2 regions of the Blautia caccae genome follow, and region 2 is predicted to be linked to the other one. Evidence: riboswitches for the same ligand, from Rfam matches in the RefSeq annotation. Region 2 holds a riboswitch; the other holds the start of a gene.
What was found. A riboswitch is a leader RNA that binds a small molecule or an ion and turns the genes downstream of it on or off. The one in region 2 is predicted to bind cyclic di-GMP.
Positions count from the first base shown of each region.

Region 1: linked by a shared signal. The riboswitch ahead of WMO65_RS07805 (fibronectin type III domain-containing protein) and the one ahead of WMO65_RS16475 (hypothetical protein) in region 2 are both predicted to bind cyclic di-GMP.

Region 1 covers NZ_JBBMFP010000005.1:238,325-247,281, forward strand. Annotated here, with positions in the region: gene fdhF (formate dehydrogenase subunit alpha) at 1-2,253, shown strand, start outside; gene WMO65_RS07785 (molybdopterin molybdotransferase MoeA) at 2,426-3,661, shown strand; gene WMO65_RS07790 (NTP transferase domain-containing protein) at 3,665-4,939, shown strand; gene WMO65_RS07795 (hypothetical protein) at 4,936-5,247, shown strand; gene mobB (molybdopterin-guanine dinucleotide biosynthesis protein B) at 5,251-6,381, shown strand; cyclic di-GMP riboswitch class I at 6,472-6,549, shown strand; gene WMO65_RS07805 (fibronectin type III domain-containing protein) at 6,656-8,957, shown strand, end outside.
Region 2 covers NZ_JBBMFP010000015.1:71,545-80,501, forward strand. Annotated here, with positions in the region: gene WMO65_RS16455 (AraC family transcriptional regulator) at 1-384, opposite strand, end outside; gene WMO65_RS16460 (ABC transporter ATP-binding protein) at 625-1,422, shown strand; gene WMO65_RS16465 (ABC transporter permease) at 1,419-2,207, shown strand; gene WMO65_RS16470 (ABC transporter permease) at 2,211-3,011, shown strand; cyclic di-GMP riboswitch class I at 3,230-3,320, shown strand; gene WMO65_RS16475 (hypothetical protein) at 3,705-4,289, shown strand; gene WMO65_RS16480 (hypothetical protein) at 4,302-5,591, shown strand; gene WMO65_RS16485 (hypothetical protein) at 5,617-6,096, shown strand; gene WMO65_RS16490 (helix-turn-helix transcriptional regulator) at 6,578-7,465, opposite strand; gene WMO65_RS16495 (galactokinase) at 7,602-8,858, shown strand.

The sequences.
Region 1 (8,957 bases), on a different contig from region 2:
ATTCTCTGCCACAGATGCGTGAATACTTGTAATAAGGTGGTAGGCCGTGGTGCCATTGACACCATGGAGAGAGGATTTGAGTCCTCCGTCGGAACACCTTTCGGCGTGCCTATCAGAAAGAGTACCTGTGAGTCCTGCGGAAACTGTGTGGAGGCATGTCCTACCGGAGCACTTTCCTCCAAGAGAAGAAAATCCTTCCGTCCGTGGCAGATCGACAAGAAAGTCCTGACTACCTGTCCGCACTGTGGTACCGGATGCCAGTTCTATCTGGTAGTCAAAGACAATAAGATCGTGGATGTGGAGCCGGCCAACGGTCCGGCCAACAAAAATCTGCTCTGTGTAAAAGGACGCAGCGGTTCCTTTGATTTTGTACACTCTGCAGACAGGGTGAAATATCCGCTCATCAAGAACAAAGAGACCGGTGAATTTGAGCGCGCAAGCTGGGACGAGGCACTGGATCTGGTGGCTTCCAAATTTATGGAGATCAAGAAACAGTATGGTTCTGAATCCCTGGCAGGTTTTGCATGTTCCCGTTCCCCGAATGAGGACATTTACATGGTTCAGAAGATGGTGAGAACCTGCTTTGGAACCAATAATACAGATAACTGTGCACGTGTATGCCATTCCGCATCCGTTGCAGGTCTTGCCATGACCCTTGGTTCAGGCGCTATGACCAACCCCATTGCAGACATCACCCAGAAACCGGACCTGATCATGATGGTAGGCTCCAACCCGGAGGAAGCGCATCCTGTTATTGGCATGCAGATCCGCCAGGCGGTACAGAGAGGCTGCAAACTGATCGTGGTTGACCCACGTGATATAGATCTGTCCAAGAAAGCAGACATTCATCTGAAATTAAGACCGGGTACCAACGTTGCGTTTGCCAACGGCATTATGCATGTGATCATTGAAGAAGGACTTCAGGATATGAAGTTCATCGAAGAGAGAACCGAAGGCTATGAGAAGATCAAAGAGATCGTAAAAGATTACACACCGGAAAAAGTTGCGGAGATCTGCCACATTGACCCGGATGATTTGAGAAAAGCTGCCATCATGTATGCAAAAGCAGACAAAGCGCCGATCATCTACTGTCTGGGCGTTACCGAGCATTCCACCGGTACAGAGGGCGTTATGTCCATGTCCAATATGGCTCTGCTGGTAGGCAAGCTGGGACGCGAGGGCTGCGGCGTTAACCCGATCCGCGGACAGAACAACGTACAGGGTGCCTGTGATATGGGTGCCGGCCCGAAGGATTACCCGGGATACCAGAAAGTGGAGAATCCGGAAGTACGTGAGAAATTCGAGAAAGCCTGGGGCGTGAAGCTGAATCCCAACAATGGTCTGCACTCCACAGAAGTATTCCCGGCAGCTATCGAAGGCAAGGTAAAAGGCCTGTACATTTACGGTGAAGACCCCATTGTCACAGACCCGGATACCCATCACATTATCAAAGCACTGGAAAATCTGGACTTCTTTGTGATCCAGGAGCTGTTCATGACAGAGACCGCACAGTATGCGGATGTTATCCTTCCGGGTGTCAGCTACGCGGAAAAAGAGGGTACCTTTACCAACACGGAACGCCGTGTGCAGAGAGTACGCCCTGCTGTGAAGCTGGACGGGGATATGAGACTGGATACAGATATCATCATTGACCTGATGAACCGTATGGGCTATCCGCAGCCGCATCTGACCTCCGCTGAGATCATGGATGAGATCGCGTCCGTAACACCAAGCTACGGCGGCATCAGCCATGCAAGGCTTGACGCAGGTGAAACTCTGCAGTGGCCGTGCCCGACCAAGGATCACCCGGGAACCCCGATTCTGCATGTGGGCAAATTCTCAAGAGGACTTGCCATGTTCTATCCTGCAGAGTACGTTCCGTCCGCAGAGCTTCCGGATGAGGAATATCCGATCATCATGATGACCGGCCGTATGCTGTATCACTATACAACAAGGGCCATGACCGGAAGAACACCGGGACTTATGGAAATCCAGGGTACCTCCTATATAGAGATGAACTACAAGGATGCCGAGGCACTGGGTATCAAAAACGGTGACAAGGTAAAAGTATCCTCCAGACGTGGTCAGATTGAATCCACCGCAAGAGTAGGACGCAAGGTTTCCCAGGGCGAATCCTGGATGCCATTCCACTTCCCGGATGGAAATGCAAACTGGCTGACCAATGCAGCACTGGACAAATACGCAAGAATACCGGAATACAAGGTATGTGCGATAAAAATTGAAAAAGCATAAGTAATGATTTTGTAACTGTTCAGCCAGGTCTGCGCATTTACCGCGCTGACCGTGTATAAGAATAGTAACGTGACAGCAGGTATTCGCCCCATCGCAAAGCGATTTTTAATGGGCGAATACCTGTAACGATTTAGCTGGCTGAGTCGTAACAAGTATAACGGAGACAACAGATATGGCACAAAACTATCCAAAGAGAATTGAAATACAGGAAGGCATAGACCTGCTTCTCTCCCATACAGAGAGAATGGGGAAGGAAAAGGTGGAGATCGATCAGGCTTACGGCAGGATTTTGGCCTGCCGGATACTGGCCAAAGAAAATATTCCGCCCTTTGACCGCTCCCCCTATGACGGTTATGCCATCCGCTCTGCGGATGTTGCAGATGCGGGACATGATACGCCGGTGACTTTAAAAATTATTGAGGAGGTACCGGCGGGACATGCGCCCGAAAAAGCGGTAGGGCCTATGGAGGCAGTAAAAATACTGACCGGAGCGCCTATCCCTCAGGGGGCCGATGCTGTGGTGAAATATGAAGACACTTCCTTTACTGATAAGGAAGTGTGTTTCTTTTCACCCATTGCTTCGGGGAGCAACATCGTAAAAGCAGGGGAAGATGTAAAGACAGGAGAGGTCGTCATGGAGGAGGGCGGACATTTAAGCCCTGCGTCCGTGGGACTGCTTGCAGGTCTCGGGTATGGAGAGGTGGAAGTCTTCAAAAAACCCAGAGTCAGGATCATCAGCACAGGGGATGAGCTTCTGCCCGTGTCGGAGGAGCTGAAACCCGGTAAAATAAGAAACAGCAGTGCCTACATGCTGCAGGGGTTTCTGCGGCAGTGGGGAATCACAGCAGATATCTACGGAATTGTCAGAGATGACGAGGACGCCATCAAGGATGCGCTCACCGCGTGTCTGGCCGATGCGGACTGTGTCATAACAACCGGAGGCGCATCTGTGGGGGATTATGACCTGGCCCTTTCCTCTATGGAGGGAATCGGAGCAGAGGTGCTCTTCTGGCAGGTGAGAATGAAGCCGGGAATGGCAACTCTGGCAGCGGTAAAGGACGGCAGGCTTTTATTGGGCCTTTCCGGCAATCCTTCTGCAGCGGCGGCAGCTTTATTTTTGCTGGGGCTTCCCGCATTCCGTAAAATGTGCGGTAAAAAAGAATACAAAGTGCCCAGTATTCCGGTATGTCTGCCGGAGGGATTTCCAAAGAAAAGCCCGGGAGGAAGGATCATCCCCGGTATTCTGGAATTCCATCAGGGAAGAGTGTGCTTAAACACCAGGAAGAATCAGGCAAACGGTATGGTCAGCCCCTGGGGCGGCTGTAATCTCATCGGCATGATTCCAAAAGGCTCGGACGCACTTTTGCCGGGCAGCACCATTGATGCCCTTTATCTGGGGGAGGATTAGGATATGGTGAAGACAGCAGCAGGGATTCTGGCAGGAGGAAAGAGCAGCAGAATGGGAAAAAACAAGGCTTCCCTTACATGGAACGGTGACACCTTTCTGCATACGCTTATAGATGCCTGCCGGGATTTCCCTGAAATCTATGTCTCAGTGGATGACAGGGAAAAATACCGGGATCTGTCCTGTACACTGGTGGAGGATGAGGAAAAAGAATACGGACCGCTGGAGGGCATTTATCAGGTATTAAAGCAGATGGATGCACCGTATGCGGTGATGCTTGCCACAGACATGCCCATGATAAGCCGGGAATTTTTAAAGGCTCTGGTGTCAAACATTACCGGTGAGGAGGACTGCCTGGTGCTCAGAAGAGAGGGCAGGCCTCAGCCGCTGTGCAGTGTGTATGCAAAAAGGATTCTGCCTGTTGTGGAGCATATGCGCAGAAACCGGGAGCACAAGCCCGGACTTTTGTTTCAGCGGGTCAATACACGGTATCTGGATTTGGAGGAGCTGGGATTCGGAGAGGCGGTCATTGCAAATGTAAATACGCCTGAAGAATATGAACAGCTCTGTTTTCATTACGGCAGAAAGCTGCAGGAATTTGCGCCCCGTGTCAGGGAAAAACTGACACACGGAAAGGTAATGGTCTGTTACCTGGACGGATTGGGTTACCGTATGTACAAAAATGCGGCGGACAATGGCAGTGTGCCTTTTATCAGCCGCAATTTTTCCGTGCTCCCTGTGAGGACTGTGGAGCCGCCGGTGACGAATCCGGCTATGGCTACCATGATAACAGGGGAACTGCCGTATGTGCACGGGATACACTCCAGAAAGGACAGGGAAGTTCTGGTCCCCACCCTGTTTGCCGGCAGGAGTGGGGAAAATACAGCATTTTTAGAGGGGGATACCAGGATTTTGAAGACAGAACTTCTGCCCAGGCTTCATGCTGCGGCAAAGGGAAAAGGCTGCGATTATTGGATTTACCGGGATGCGTGCAAAGCGGCTTCGGAGGAAAAAGAATTTATTTTTGCCCATTTTCATGAGATTGATGATGCGGCCCATGCAGACGGCCCCTTTAGCTCTGCGTGTATGGAAAAATTAAAAGAGACAGACGGATATATAGAAGCGCTCTCCGGGATTTTTAAGGGAGAGATCCTGTTGATCAGCGATCATGGCGTGCATGAGACCGGTGACGGAGGGAACCATGGGGAGAATCCGTGTTCCAATGGCGTGTACTCCTATAACATAGAGGATATGCTGGCAGTCTGGGGTGAGCATATATGAAGATAGAAGATGGTTTGTTTGAAGGCATGACCCCTGTGAAACTCAAGGGGAAGTGTGCTGACGGAGCTGAATATTCCTATCAGGCTTTTTCGGTGAGTGAGGTACTGGGCAGTGTGACTGCGGACAGCCTCGTGGAGTTTGTGAGCTGGGACGGCAGGGATACGCTTGTTTCCGGTGAAGAAATCCTCGCGGGGGATGTATACCTTGCGCAGGATGGAGAGACATACCGTCTCGTGATTCCAAAGGATACACACCGAAGGCGCTGGTGTAAACATATAACAGAAATAGAGAGTGAGCAGGGAGGGTGACAGTTGAAAATCTGTACGATCGTAGGTGTGAGAAAGTCCGGCAAGACCACAACGGTTACCGGACTCATCAAAGAACTGAAAAAACGGGGATACCGGGTGGGAACCGTAAAGAGTGTGTTCTGTCCCGAATTTACCCTGGACACTTCTGACAGTAATACGTGGAGACACAGGGAGGCGGGCGCTGATCTTGTCTGTGTAAAAGGGAAAAAAGAGACCGATATTTTACTTCCGGCGGACGTAAGCGGGGATTTCTATGAGAAACTGCCTGTGGATTACCTCATACTGGAAGGAGAGTATGAACTTTGTGTGCCCAGAATCATCTGTGCACATAAGGATGCGGAGGTTTCGGAACGTTTGACAGAGGAGACGATTGCCATAGCAGGGAGACTTGCCGGGGATAAAAAAACCTATGGGGAGTTCAGAGTCTATCACTCTGTGGAAGAGATATCCGCTCTGGCAGATCTGCTGGAAACACTTCCGGATGCGGAATTTCCTTTAAAAAAGCGTCCCATGCTCCAAAAGGCAGCGGCTTTTTGCCAGTGTGGCTGCCATAAGGCAGAGAAAAAGCTGGCCGGAAAGAAAAAACTCACGGCCCATCCCTCAGAAGCACATAGAAAACATATCTTCCTGACAGGGGAAAAAGGGGCTGGCAAGAGCACACTTTTAAACCGTATTGTGGAAGAACTGGGAACAGAGCCGGTGGGTTACAGAACACTGCCCTATGAGATCGGCGGTGTCCAGAAGGGATTTTACCTGCACAGCCTGGTACCTGTGGGAGAATACGAAAATGACAGTCCGATCCTAATACGGGCCGGTAAGGGAAAGAAGATATCCATACCGGAAACCTTTGAGACACTGGGCGCAGCCGTGATGAAAAAGGTGAAGGAAATGCCTGAAAAAACAGCCGTGATAGATGAACTCGGAAAGGCTGAGGCAGATGCCCCCGCCTTTCAGGAAGCATTGTTCTCCTGTCTGGATACCCAGAGTCTTGTCATCGGTGTCCTGCAGAAGAATACAGGTGCGTTTACACAGGCAGTGGCAGAACGCCCCGACGTGGAAGTGATTGAAGTTACAGAAAAGAACAGAGACGGTCTTCTGGAAGAAATCTGTAAAAAAATCAAAAATATGGAATGAAAAGACTTGACTAAAATTGTCAAAATTGATATTCTTAATATAGTGATCCTGTTTAATACATGAACAGAGTCAGAAAACGGAAATATAAAAAAAATAAAGGGGCAAAACTGTCGTAAGGCAGTGACGCAAAGCCACGGGTCCCAAGGGAGGGATAGCCGGGCTGCAGACAGTGATGGACAGGGATATTCTGTCCGTCTGTTGTCTTTAAGAAAAACGATATCCCTGGGTATCGTTTTTTTTGGCCCTGAAAGGGGAAGGAGAATAAAAATTGAAAATGAAAAAGTTATGCGCCTGGCTTCTTGTATCCGGTATGCTCCTGCAGACACCGGGGACTACTGCATCTGCCGCTATTCAGGGGCAGGATGTGGAGTCTTTTAAATCCGGTGCGCAGGCAGCATCCGTGGATGTGGACAGCAGCCAGAAGATGGATGCCGGGAAGCAGAGCGAGACGCCCGGATGGCAGGCGGAAACGCTGAGGAACAGGAGCCTGCAGCAACCTGCAGAAGTGCCTGAGGGCCAGATGAAAATGCAGGGTGAACAGGCGGGAGCGCCAAAGAACGCAGAGGCTGCAGAGGAACAGATGGGAGAATCCGGAAAAGAAGGTACTACAGGAATACTGTCGGGAGAATCCGGGAAAGAGGATACTACAGGGATACTGGCAGGAGAATCCGGGAAAAAAGAGACCGCAGAGGAACAGACGGGAGAGTCCGGAAAAGCAGGGACCGCAGAGAAACAGACGGAAGAGTCCGGAAAAGCAGGGACCGCAGAGGAACAGACGGAAGCGTCCGGAAAAGAAGGGGCTGCAGGAGAACAGATGGCAGGTGATCCGGATGCGCAGAAAGGAGAAGGAGCACTGCTCTCTGAGACCGGAGCGGTGGTACAGAAAGGCCGGCTGCATCTAAGCCTGCTTTACACACTCCCATACAGTGCCCCGGAAGCGCTGAACAGAGGACTGCAGGCAGTTTTAACAGGTGGCGGCCGGCAGCTTACAGCATCCTTTTCCATGCAGGAGGGTGAGGGCGTTTCTAAAAAGGCGGAGGCATCTTTTACAGATTTGGAACCCGGGCAGTACCATCTCAGTATAAGCGGAGACAGCTTTGCCTCGTATGACCAGGATGTGGAGATACAGGCCATGGAGCAGAAGATGCAGTTTCTGGATGTCTATACAGGAATGGATTTTTCTGATATGGAAAAACATCCCGGTGTTATGGGATACGGTGACGTGAACAGGGACGGCGTGATTGATGAGCAGGACAAATCGGGATTGGTCTTGGCAGTTCATCAGGAAAGTACGGACAGTATCTATGATCTGAATCAGGATCAGAGTGTTGACCTTGTGGATCTGCAGTGGCTTTCATACAGCTACGGATTTGAGAAAACGGAAGCTTATGTGTCAAGAAGTTATCTGATGGATGAAATCACAGCAGATGTGGGAGCGTCCACCCGGGTGTCGGATGGCAGTATTGAGAGTATTTTGGGCGACGGGGGAAGCGTTTCCCTGGAGCCTGCAGACGGCGGGGAGATATCAGAGGAAAATCCGGTGGAACTGCAGCTTGATCTGGAAAAACGTTCCGATATAACAGCAGGCGCGCTGGTTCTGACACCGCCGAGAGATTCCGCCAATATCATCCGGGCAGGGTCCGTGACCGTGGAATACGATGATGAAAACGGGCAGCGGCAGACCATGGAGGTTCCCATAAGCGGAGTGTCCATGTTTGCCCTCACAGCGGCACAGGCGGTCATGGAACCGGACGGTACCATAATCATCAATCTGGGAAAACAGGTTGCGATCAAGAAGGTAGTCATCAAGGTGACAGATGCCGGAGGAAGCAGTCTGGCAGATATCTCCAGGGTGGAATTTTTAAACGGAATGGAGGACAGGATTCCTGCCCCCGTGATGAATATTCCCGACAATGTAAGTACAGAGCCGGGCGATAAGAAATTCACAGTGACCTGGAACGCGCAGACAAATGTAGCCGGCTATGAAGTTATGGTGAAAAAGGACGGGAAGAGCAAAGTATATCCAACCGCTGAGAACAGTATCCTTATCACAAGCTTTGGCACAGAGAAGATGAAAAACAATGAGGAGTACACAGTTCTGGTACGTTCAGTGAACGGCGACTGGAGCAGTGCCTATTCAGAGCCGGTGACCGTGGTACCCAAGCCCTCAAAGGCGCCTGACGCTCCGGAGAATGTGAACATTTCCGGAGGATACAGAAAACTGGACATCACCTGGAAGATGATGGAGGACACAGATTTCTACACCCTCTACTACAGGGAGCAGGGCACAGAAGAATTTGAAAAGAAAGAGAATATCAAACAGAACAAATATCAGCTTACAGACTTAAAAGACGGCACAACCTATGAGATATGCCTTACGGGAACAAATGAAATGGGAACCAGCGGCAAGTCAAAAATATACGCAGGAGAGACAACGGATATCAATCCGGCAGTCACTTCCAATTACAGGCTGATCAATACGCCAAAGGAGGGCGGAGGACTGACCGCGCATATTAAATCCATTGAATATCCCTCCTCAAAACCGGAGACAGATGCAGCAGTGGCAGACAATGATT
Region 2 (8,957 bases):
TAATATCAGGCGCTCCAGTTCATCCGGGGGCAGGCAGATATCCGTAACCCTGTCTTTGCCGAACAGCATTTCCACAAAGGGGCTGCGGGAATCGCAGAAAAAACCGATCCAGGTGTATTTCCATGGGTCTGTGCGGGAGGCCTGATAGTGCCCGGAAGTGCCGGAGGGGATATAGAAAGCCTGTCCGGCGCGGACGTTGTAGGTTCTTCCCTCAGTCTCCAGAGTGCCGCTGCCTTTCAGGACAAAATGGATGAGGTGGTAGGGTTTCATATAAAATCCATACTGATAGCCGGGACTGCACTCCTGGATGCCGCAGTGGTTGAACTGCAGGGACAGGAGACTGACGGCAGTCCGGTGGATCAAAAGGTCCCTGTTTCCGAGCATAACAGCACTTCCTTTCTCTTGTATTGTGGATGATAGTCTGCTCCGGCTTTCGTGCTGGGTTTCGCAGGACTTTGAATAGTGATATTTTATCACGGGAGGCAGTAAAATTCGAGGGGATGTGGCGAAGATGTTGGATTTTGACAGGTATTTCTTAGAAAACCATATGTCCATTTTGCGGAGGGTCTGTTATCCTTCAAACAGGTAATAAACTGGGGAAAGGAAGTGCTCAAATTGGAAGTGATGGAAGTCAGAGATTTGAAAAAGGAGTATAGGACTGTCAAAAAGGAGGAGGGAATCCGGGGGAGTATCCGCCATCTTATCAAACCCAGGTATGGGAAAAAGGAGGCTGTGAAGGGGGTGTCTTTTTCCATTGCGCAGGGGGAGAGTGTGGCGTTTTTGGGCGCAAACGGGGCCGGGAAATCCACCACGATCAAGATGCTCACAGGGATTCTGAAGCCCAGCGGGGGTGAGGTGTCCATTATGGGAAAGAACCCGTTTTGTGACAGGATGGAGAACGCGAAGAAGATCGGTGTGGTATTTGGACAGAAGACACAGCTTTGGTGGGATATTCCGGTGATCGAGACTTTTCGGCTGCTGAAAAATATCTATGAGATACCGGATGACAGGTACGAAAAAAATATGCGGGAATTCCGGGAGATTCTGGATTTGGACGCATTTCTGGGGCAGCCGGCCAGGAAGCTCTCGCTGGGGCAGCGGGTGCGGGCAGATATGGCGGCGGCACTTCTGCATGAGCCGCCAATCCTCTTTCTGGATGAGCCTACCATTGGACTTGATGTGGCGGTGAAGCAGAAGATTTATGCGTTTCTGCGAAGAATCAATGAGGAGAAGAATACGACGATTCTGCTGACCAGCCATGACCTGAATGACCTGGAATCCCTGTGCGGGCGTTTGATCATTCTGGAGCAGGGGGAGATTTTATTTGATGACAGGATGGATAAGATTTTTGAACAGTATCCTGAAGGGACCACGCTGGAGCAGATCGTGATCGGGCTTTTTAACAGGAGGAGCTGCGGATGAAGAAGTACATGGCTTATATGCGGTGCGGGTTTTTGGAGGGATGTGCGTACCGGAGCAATTTTATTACGGGGATGCTGGCTAATTTTATCCAGGCTGCAGTGCTCTATTATGTATGGAGGAGTATTTTCAGGTATCAGGGGGTGGTAAATGGGTATACCTGGGAAATTATGAGAAAGTATGTGTTTGTAGCCTTTTTGTGTAACTGTTCCTTTTCTTTTGGATTTGAGATGAATACGGCGAAGAGGATCATAAAGGGGGATATCATTCTTGATCTGCTCAAGCCGGTGCCTTACAGGGGAATGCTTTTTTTCAGGATGCTGGGGACAGCCGGGATGGAATTCGGGGTGACGCTGATACTTGTCGGGTGTCTGTATCTGTCGGTGAACGGTGCGGCGGGAATCCGTTTGGAGAGGGTACTGCTGTTTTTGGTGTCCCTGTTTTTGGGAATGGGGATAAAGTTTGGGATACAGTATTTGTTTTCCCTGCTGTGTTTTTATACGGATAATTCTTATGGGGTGACTAAGGCCAGGGAGGTGCTGACCAACTTTTTTTCCGGGGCGATCCTGCCGCTTGTGATGTTTCCCGGGGGGCTTAGAAGGGTTGTGGAGGTGCTGCCTTTTCAGGGAATCGTATTTACGCCATGCAGCATTTTTATAGGGACTTTTTCCATGGAGGAGAGTCTTCGGGGGATTGCGGTGCAGGCTGTTTGGATTGGGATTTTGTGGGTGTGCGGGGCACTTTTTTGGAAGAAAGCATCAGGGGTCATTTCCCTGTATGGAGGGTGAGAGATGAGGAGATGGAGGCATTATCTGAGGATGTATGGGCAGATTCAGATGCAGAATATGAAGTCCCTGGCTGAGTACAGGACGGATTTCCTGATGATGGTATTTTTTACCGGGTTTTCTCAGGTTTGTAATCTGGGGGTGCTTGGGATCATTTACAGTAATATCCCTGAGGTGGGGGGCTGGAAGCTGTGGGAGATACTGCTTTTGTACAGTTTTCTGTTGTTCTCGGAGGGGTGTATTAACTTCTTTTTTCAGGGAACCTGGAAGATTGCGGAGATGATCAATATGGCGGATCTGGACCGGTTTCTGGTGCGGCCGCTTCCCGTGGGGCTGCAGCTTCTCACGGCCAGGATTGATTTTGACGGGCTGAATAAGATGGGGATTGCGGCGGCTGTGTTTGCTCTGGGGGCAAGTCACTGTAATATCAGGTGGAGTTTGTGGAAAATTGTCTGTCTGGCGGTATTTCTTGTGGAATGTTGTGTGATTCGTGTGTGTATGATCTGGATTGCAAGCTGTGCCTCATTTTGGATGGAGGGAGGGAAGAACAGTTTGAATTTCTTTGCTATTTCCATTGGGGAGATGGCGAAATATCCGCTGATCATTTATCCGCCTGTACTGCAGGGGATATTTGCGTATTTGATTCCGTATGCGTTTGTCAGTTACTATCCGGTGGGGTATCTGCTGGGAAAGAGCGGGATGCGTGCCGGGGTGATGGTTATGCCGGCAGTGTGTGCGGTGATGGCGGGGGTGGCTGTTATTGTGCTTAAGAGGGGGCTTGGGAGGTATGAGAGTAGTGGGAATTGAGATGGGACAGGATTGTTTCGGGGAATGCGGATGAATTTAAAAATATTAAAATAATGCAGGGTATAACATTGCGAATATATTGTGAAGAAATATTTTTGTCATACTGGATGTGCAAAGTCATATTTGCACATTCTTGGCATAAATAGTATAATTTTGGTATTCTGTAAATACATGTTGACATTTAACACGAAATGGAGTATGGTGAGTTTAAGATAAATATTCGATAATAGTAAAGCTGTCGAAAGGCAGTGACACAAAGCTAAAGGGTCTAAGGTCTAACAAGCATGACTATGACAGCCAGTTGCCGTATTATTTTTTGTAAGGTGATTTTTATACCTTGCTTTATTTTGATACGCTTCTGCCTGCAAATTGCTGCAGGCAGTTTTTATTTCGGGGAAAAGTGTATCCCGAGGTAAAAAACCGGTAGATACTTGTCACAGGATAAGTATGTTCTTTTTGTACGAAAAAATGAAAGAACGCCCCTGCCGGAGGCAGCAGAATCCTTTAGGTTTGTGCAAAGTTCAGGCATAGCGCCGGAGTTTGCCGCACAAACATCCGAAACTGAAAAAAATCAGGAACCGCGCGAGAGTATGCCTAGGCATACTCTCTTTGTTATTATACCTATAATAACAAAAACATCCTGAAGACATAAAATATAATTCCGTGCGGCCAAAAATTTCAGAGGTGAGAGAATTGAGTGAAGAAGAGAAGAAAACAAAGAGCACCGGTGAGATGGTCACTGATAATGCCCTAAAACTTCAGAAAGCGGTACTGAGACAGAAAATCATGATCGGAGCCCTTGTAGGTGTTATAGCAGTGGGCGGTGCCGGTGCAGCGGGGTATAAGCTCGGATGGTTTGGCGGAGACAATGACAAGGCACAGGAGGAGCAGGTATCAGCGGATATTGATCCAAATGCAGGGGACTGGGACGGAACTATCCCGGAGGCCCCGAAAGGCGATCCCAATGCGGAGAATATAGAATTACCGGGATATCCTAAGATATATATTCCTGCAGGACAGACAGATGTGGATGTGGCATTTTCCAACCCGGAAGGGAACCCCTGTTATTTTACATTCCAGCTTGTGCTCAAGGACAGCGGGGAAGTGCTTTATGAATCAAAACAGGTGCCTCCCGGGGAGGCGATTACAACAGCTACATTGAGCAAGGCTTTGGATGCAGGGGAATATGCGGCTGAACTGAGAATCACAACGGCAAGTATTGTGGACTTATCCCCCATGAACGGAGCAAATATGGAGACCGTGCTCGATGTGAGATAAGGGTGGTGTTTCATGGACAGCAGGAATTGGAGAGGGATTGTAATTTCTGTAATCACGTCAGCGGTACTTGTAGTTGGAAATACGGGGATGGCCTTTGCTGACGCGGAGCAATTTAATGAAGACGGGGAAGCAGATCCTGCAGTATCACAGGAGCTTGTCCGGGATGTGGACGGAAATTGGATTTTAGCAGATATAGAAGAACCTCAGGACTTTGATGAAGAAGAGGAAACAGAAGATAGTCTTCAGGAAGAAAATGAGGAAGAAAAGGATGAAGTCAACAGAGTGCATCATCACGATGAATTCTGTGGCTATAGAGAGGCAGTGCCGGAAATACCATGCGACCATGAGTGTGTGGATACGGATGGGGACGGCATTACAAATCATTGTCCGGAATGTGCGTACCGGCCTGCAGTTGAAGCGGTTCCCTGCAAGTATGAGCTGGAAAAGCTGAAAGCAGAAGAAGAGCTGAAAAAGCAGCAGGAGCTGGAGGAACAGCAGGAAAGTAAGGATTTGGAGGAGGAAGACCAGGATTCAGAGCAGCAGGGGGAAGATGACCCCGAAAGTGAAAATCCTGAACAGAAGGATTCCAAACCGGAAGAATCCGGGGAAACAGACGGACAAAATAATAAGAAAGAAGATGAGAACGGAGGAGAAGAAAGCGGTGACAGTCAGAAAGATACACCGTCCGGAATAACAAATCAGGGCCAGAAGGATAATATTTCCCATATGGATGAAGAGGCCCATGAGGTGACCTCACCTCAAACGGAAGGACAGGAGGATATTTCTGAGGAAACAGACGCAGAAGATGAAGAGACAGCGGATACCGGTGAAAAGGATGAAGGAGAATCCATAGATGGAATGGAAGATATGGAGAATACCCCGGAAGACCTGGATGCTGAAAAAGAACCGCTGCCGTCAAATGAACCTGTATATGAAGTCGAAATTCCTTCACAGGTAAAACTGACAGATGACACGGACAGCTTTACGATTCAGACTAAGAAATTGATACCGGAAGAGGATGGCGAGCTTGTAGTCACAGTGGAAGGAACTGAGAGCAGAGACAGGAAGAACTTCGCATTGTACTGCGGAGAAAACAGTTGGGAATACCGGCTGGAGATAGCCGGAAACTTGATTACACCGGAAGAGAATCACGCGATTCTGGATGGATGGAGTGAGGCACAGGATGTGAATATTCTGCCGGAAAATAATATTGATTTGTGTGCGGGGGAATATTCGGGAGTGCTGGTGTTCCATGTGGTGTATGAGAGTAGAGTCGAGAATTTTGAAATGGAAATTAATTAAAATTATAATTTAGGAGGATTTGGTTATGAAGAAAAAAGGGTTAGTAGCTATGGGATTGGCAGGGGTTATGACGATTGGGATGTGTGTGCCGGTGTTGGCAGATACAGATGTCACAAGTGATAAAGGAACAGGTGATGCAAAAATAACCTACACTGAGCCAGAAGTATACAGTGTTACAATACCTGCTACGATAACAATGGCATCAGCAGATACAAAACAGGATATCTCAATATTAGTTGCCCAAGATACACTTAAATTAGCAAGTGGTAAAAAGCTAAGAATAACTTCTAGTGTAGATACGGATCTAAATTTAGTAATGACTGAAAAAGACAATACTACAACAATTAATGCAGAAGTTACAAAACCTAATACAGACTCAAATTATTTTGACAAAGATCATAAAAATCCAGTTAAGTATGAGATTCAGAAGCCATCTACTGTTGATTATGCAGGCGAGTATACAGGGACGATTACCTTTACAGTAAGTGAGGATACTGGAGTGTAAAATAGTTTAGTGAGAACTATAAAATGATTTAAATTAAAAAAATAGCTCCTTTTTGATAAGAATCGGGAAATGAAAATTCTTATCAAAAAGGAGTATTTTTATCTTAAAAACAAAGGAATAAATCTGGAAGAACATATCTGAAAAAGACATCTACATCGTTGTGGACAACTATTCTCTCCTGAAAGGTAATTCCCTAGATATCCTTCAGGAGATTATGGAAGCGGTATTGGAACAGTTCTTGAGTGTAAAAATATCATAAATAAAAATCTTTCGATAGTCAAAGATTGTTATCCAGAGCATTTGTTATGAGGTAGTAGTGTCTTTCCGGATTCGATATCTTTGGCTTCATTTTTTTATAACATTTTAATTGTTTTTTGATTTAGTTATTTTCCGGTATTGACGGTTCAATCCTTCTATAATATATCGTGTACATGATACAACTGTCGTACTACATTTTACAGAAAACTCAGAGCATTTGGTATTATATAGTATCCTTCCGGAATTTCCGCGGCGAAACCCCGGTACATTTCCGAAACACCCGAGAATAATACCCCGCGTCCGTAAACCCCGCGCTAAACGCCGCATCCGTGATACTATACTCCTCATCCCGCAGATAAGGGATGCTCTGTTCCACCCGATAGCGCAGCAGATAATCAAACAAAGACTCATTCATATGTTTCTTAAAAAAACGACAGCACTCACTCTTACAGATATGCACGGAATCTGCAATATCTGTAAGGGTGATTTTCTTATCATAATTCTCATGAATAAACCCCAATATAGTCTTAAGCCTTGCCAGCTCCTTAGGATTCAGCGATTCCGCCTCCTGATTAAAAGCCCCCTGATGGCGCAGCAAAACCAGCCAAATCTCCGACAACAGCATCTGCACCTCCATCTCATAAAAATCCGGCCTCTCCAAATCCAGCTCTATGACCTTCTTCATTTTCTCCCTGATATCCCCATGCCACTCCTCACTCCCGTCAAACCAAAGCGCCGAGAACTCATGTCCATTTACCACCAGGTCCACGTATTTTGTCTGTATCAGACTCTTCTCGAACCCATACACAATCTTGGGGTCAAAGGTAATACTCCAGTAATGGCAGTCCTTCCCCTCAACCATATGCCCGCTGTGCAGTGTATTGGCATTGCCGAACATCACGTCCCCCTCCTGCAGATGAAAATCCGCTCCGTTCACCTGGTAGATCATCTCCCCGTCCTCCACCAGTGTCATCTCAATCTCCGAATGCCAATGCCAGGAAAATGTTCCGAATTCATAGTCCGTAATACACTCTTTACTCACCAGTACAGGAAATGTAAAGTCCCCATGCGCCTTAATTTCCCTCTGATTCCTGTTTGTCTGTATCTGCATCCTTTTTCCTCCCCGGTAAAACGCCAAAATCTCAATATCATCCATATATTCTTCAAGATATTCCTAGAAATTCACCCAATATCTACATTATAATACAAGTAAAGTATGAGTCAAGAAAAACGGGAGGTATTTTACAATGTTTGAAAATGAAAAAGCAGTTGCAACTCTGAAAACAGTTTACGGTGAAGAGAAATTGCAGATGGAGCAGGAGCGCTACAATCATCTGTACCGGGAATTTGTGAAAGCATTTGGCGAAGGTGAAGCTGACTTCTTCACATCACCAGGAAGAACAGAGATCCTGGGCAACCATACGGACCACAACCATGGTAAGGTGCTGACCGGAAGTATTGCTATGGATACGATTGCTGCGGCAAGGAAGAACGGCACCTCACTGGTTCACGTGATCAGCGAGAATTATAACCAGAGCATTACTGTTGATTTAGACAATATGGACACAACCTGCAAATGCCAGGGAACACTTTCCCTGCTAATCGGTATGTTTGAGGGATTTGTGAAAAAGGGATATAAAGTGGAAGGCTTTGACGCATATGTGTCCACAGATGTTATCGGCGCAGCAGGGGTAAGCTCATCCGCATCATTTGAAATGCTTATCTGTGCTATCGTTGATTATTTCAGCAATGACGGAAAAATAGATTATGTTGAATACGCTAAGATCGGCCAGTACGCAGAGCATGAATATTGGGAAAAACAGTCCGGTCTGCTGGATCAGATGGCGTGTGCAGTGGGCGGTGTGATCACCATTGATTTCAAAGAGGAAATGCCGAAAGTAGAGAAGCTGGATTTCGGATATGACCAGCTTGGATATGACCTGATCATTGTAAATACAGGAAAAGGCCATGCGGATTTAAGTGCAGAGTATTCTTCTGTCCCCATCGAAATGAAAAAAGCAGCACAGGTTATGGGCAAAGAAGTGCTCGCCGATGTGGATGAAAAAGAGTTTATGCAGAATCTGAACAAAGTCAGAAAAGAAGCCGGAGACAGAGCTGTTATGCGCGCACTGCATTTCTTCGCGGAGCAGAACCGTGTGGATGCTGCAGTGAAAGCAATCAAAGAAGAGGATTACGATACCTTTTTACAGTGTATCACCAAATCCGGTAATTCTTCCTGGAAATGGCTGCAGAACTGTTTTGCAACTAAGGATGAGACAGAACAGGCGGTTCCGGTAGCCCTGGCTCTGACAGAAATGTTCATCGAAGAGGCCGGAAGAGGTTACTGCAGAGTACATGGCGGCGGATTTGCCGGTGTGATCGCAGCAGTGCTTCCTAAAGATATGACAGCAGATTATGTAGAATACATGACACCATACATGGGTAAAGAAAATATTTATGTAATGCAGATTCGCCAGACAGGCGCAGTACATATGGATTTCTAAAATTTCTGAAGGCAGAATCATAAATAAGCCAGGGGAGTGAAGATAACGTAACAGCTCAGCAAAATTCAGACAGCTGAGCTGTTGCCGAATAACCATAAC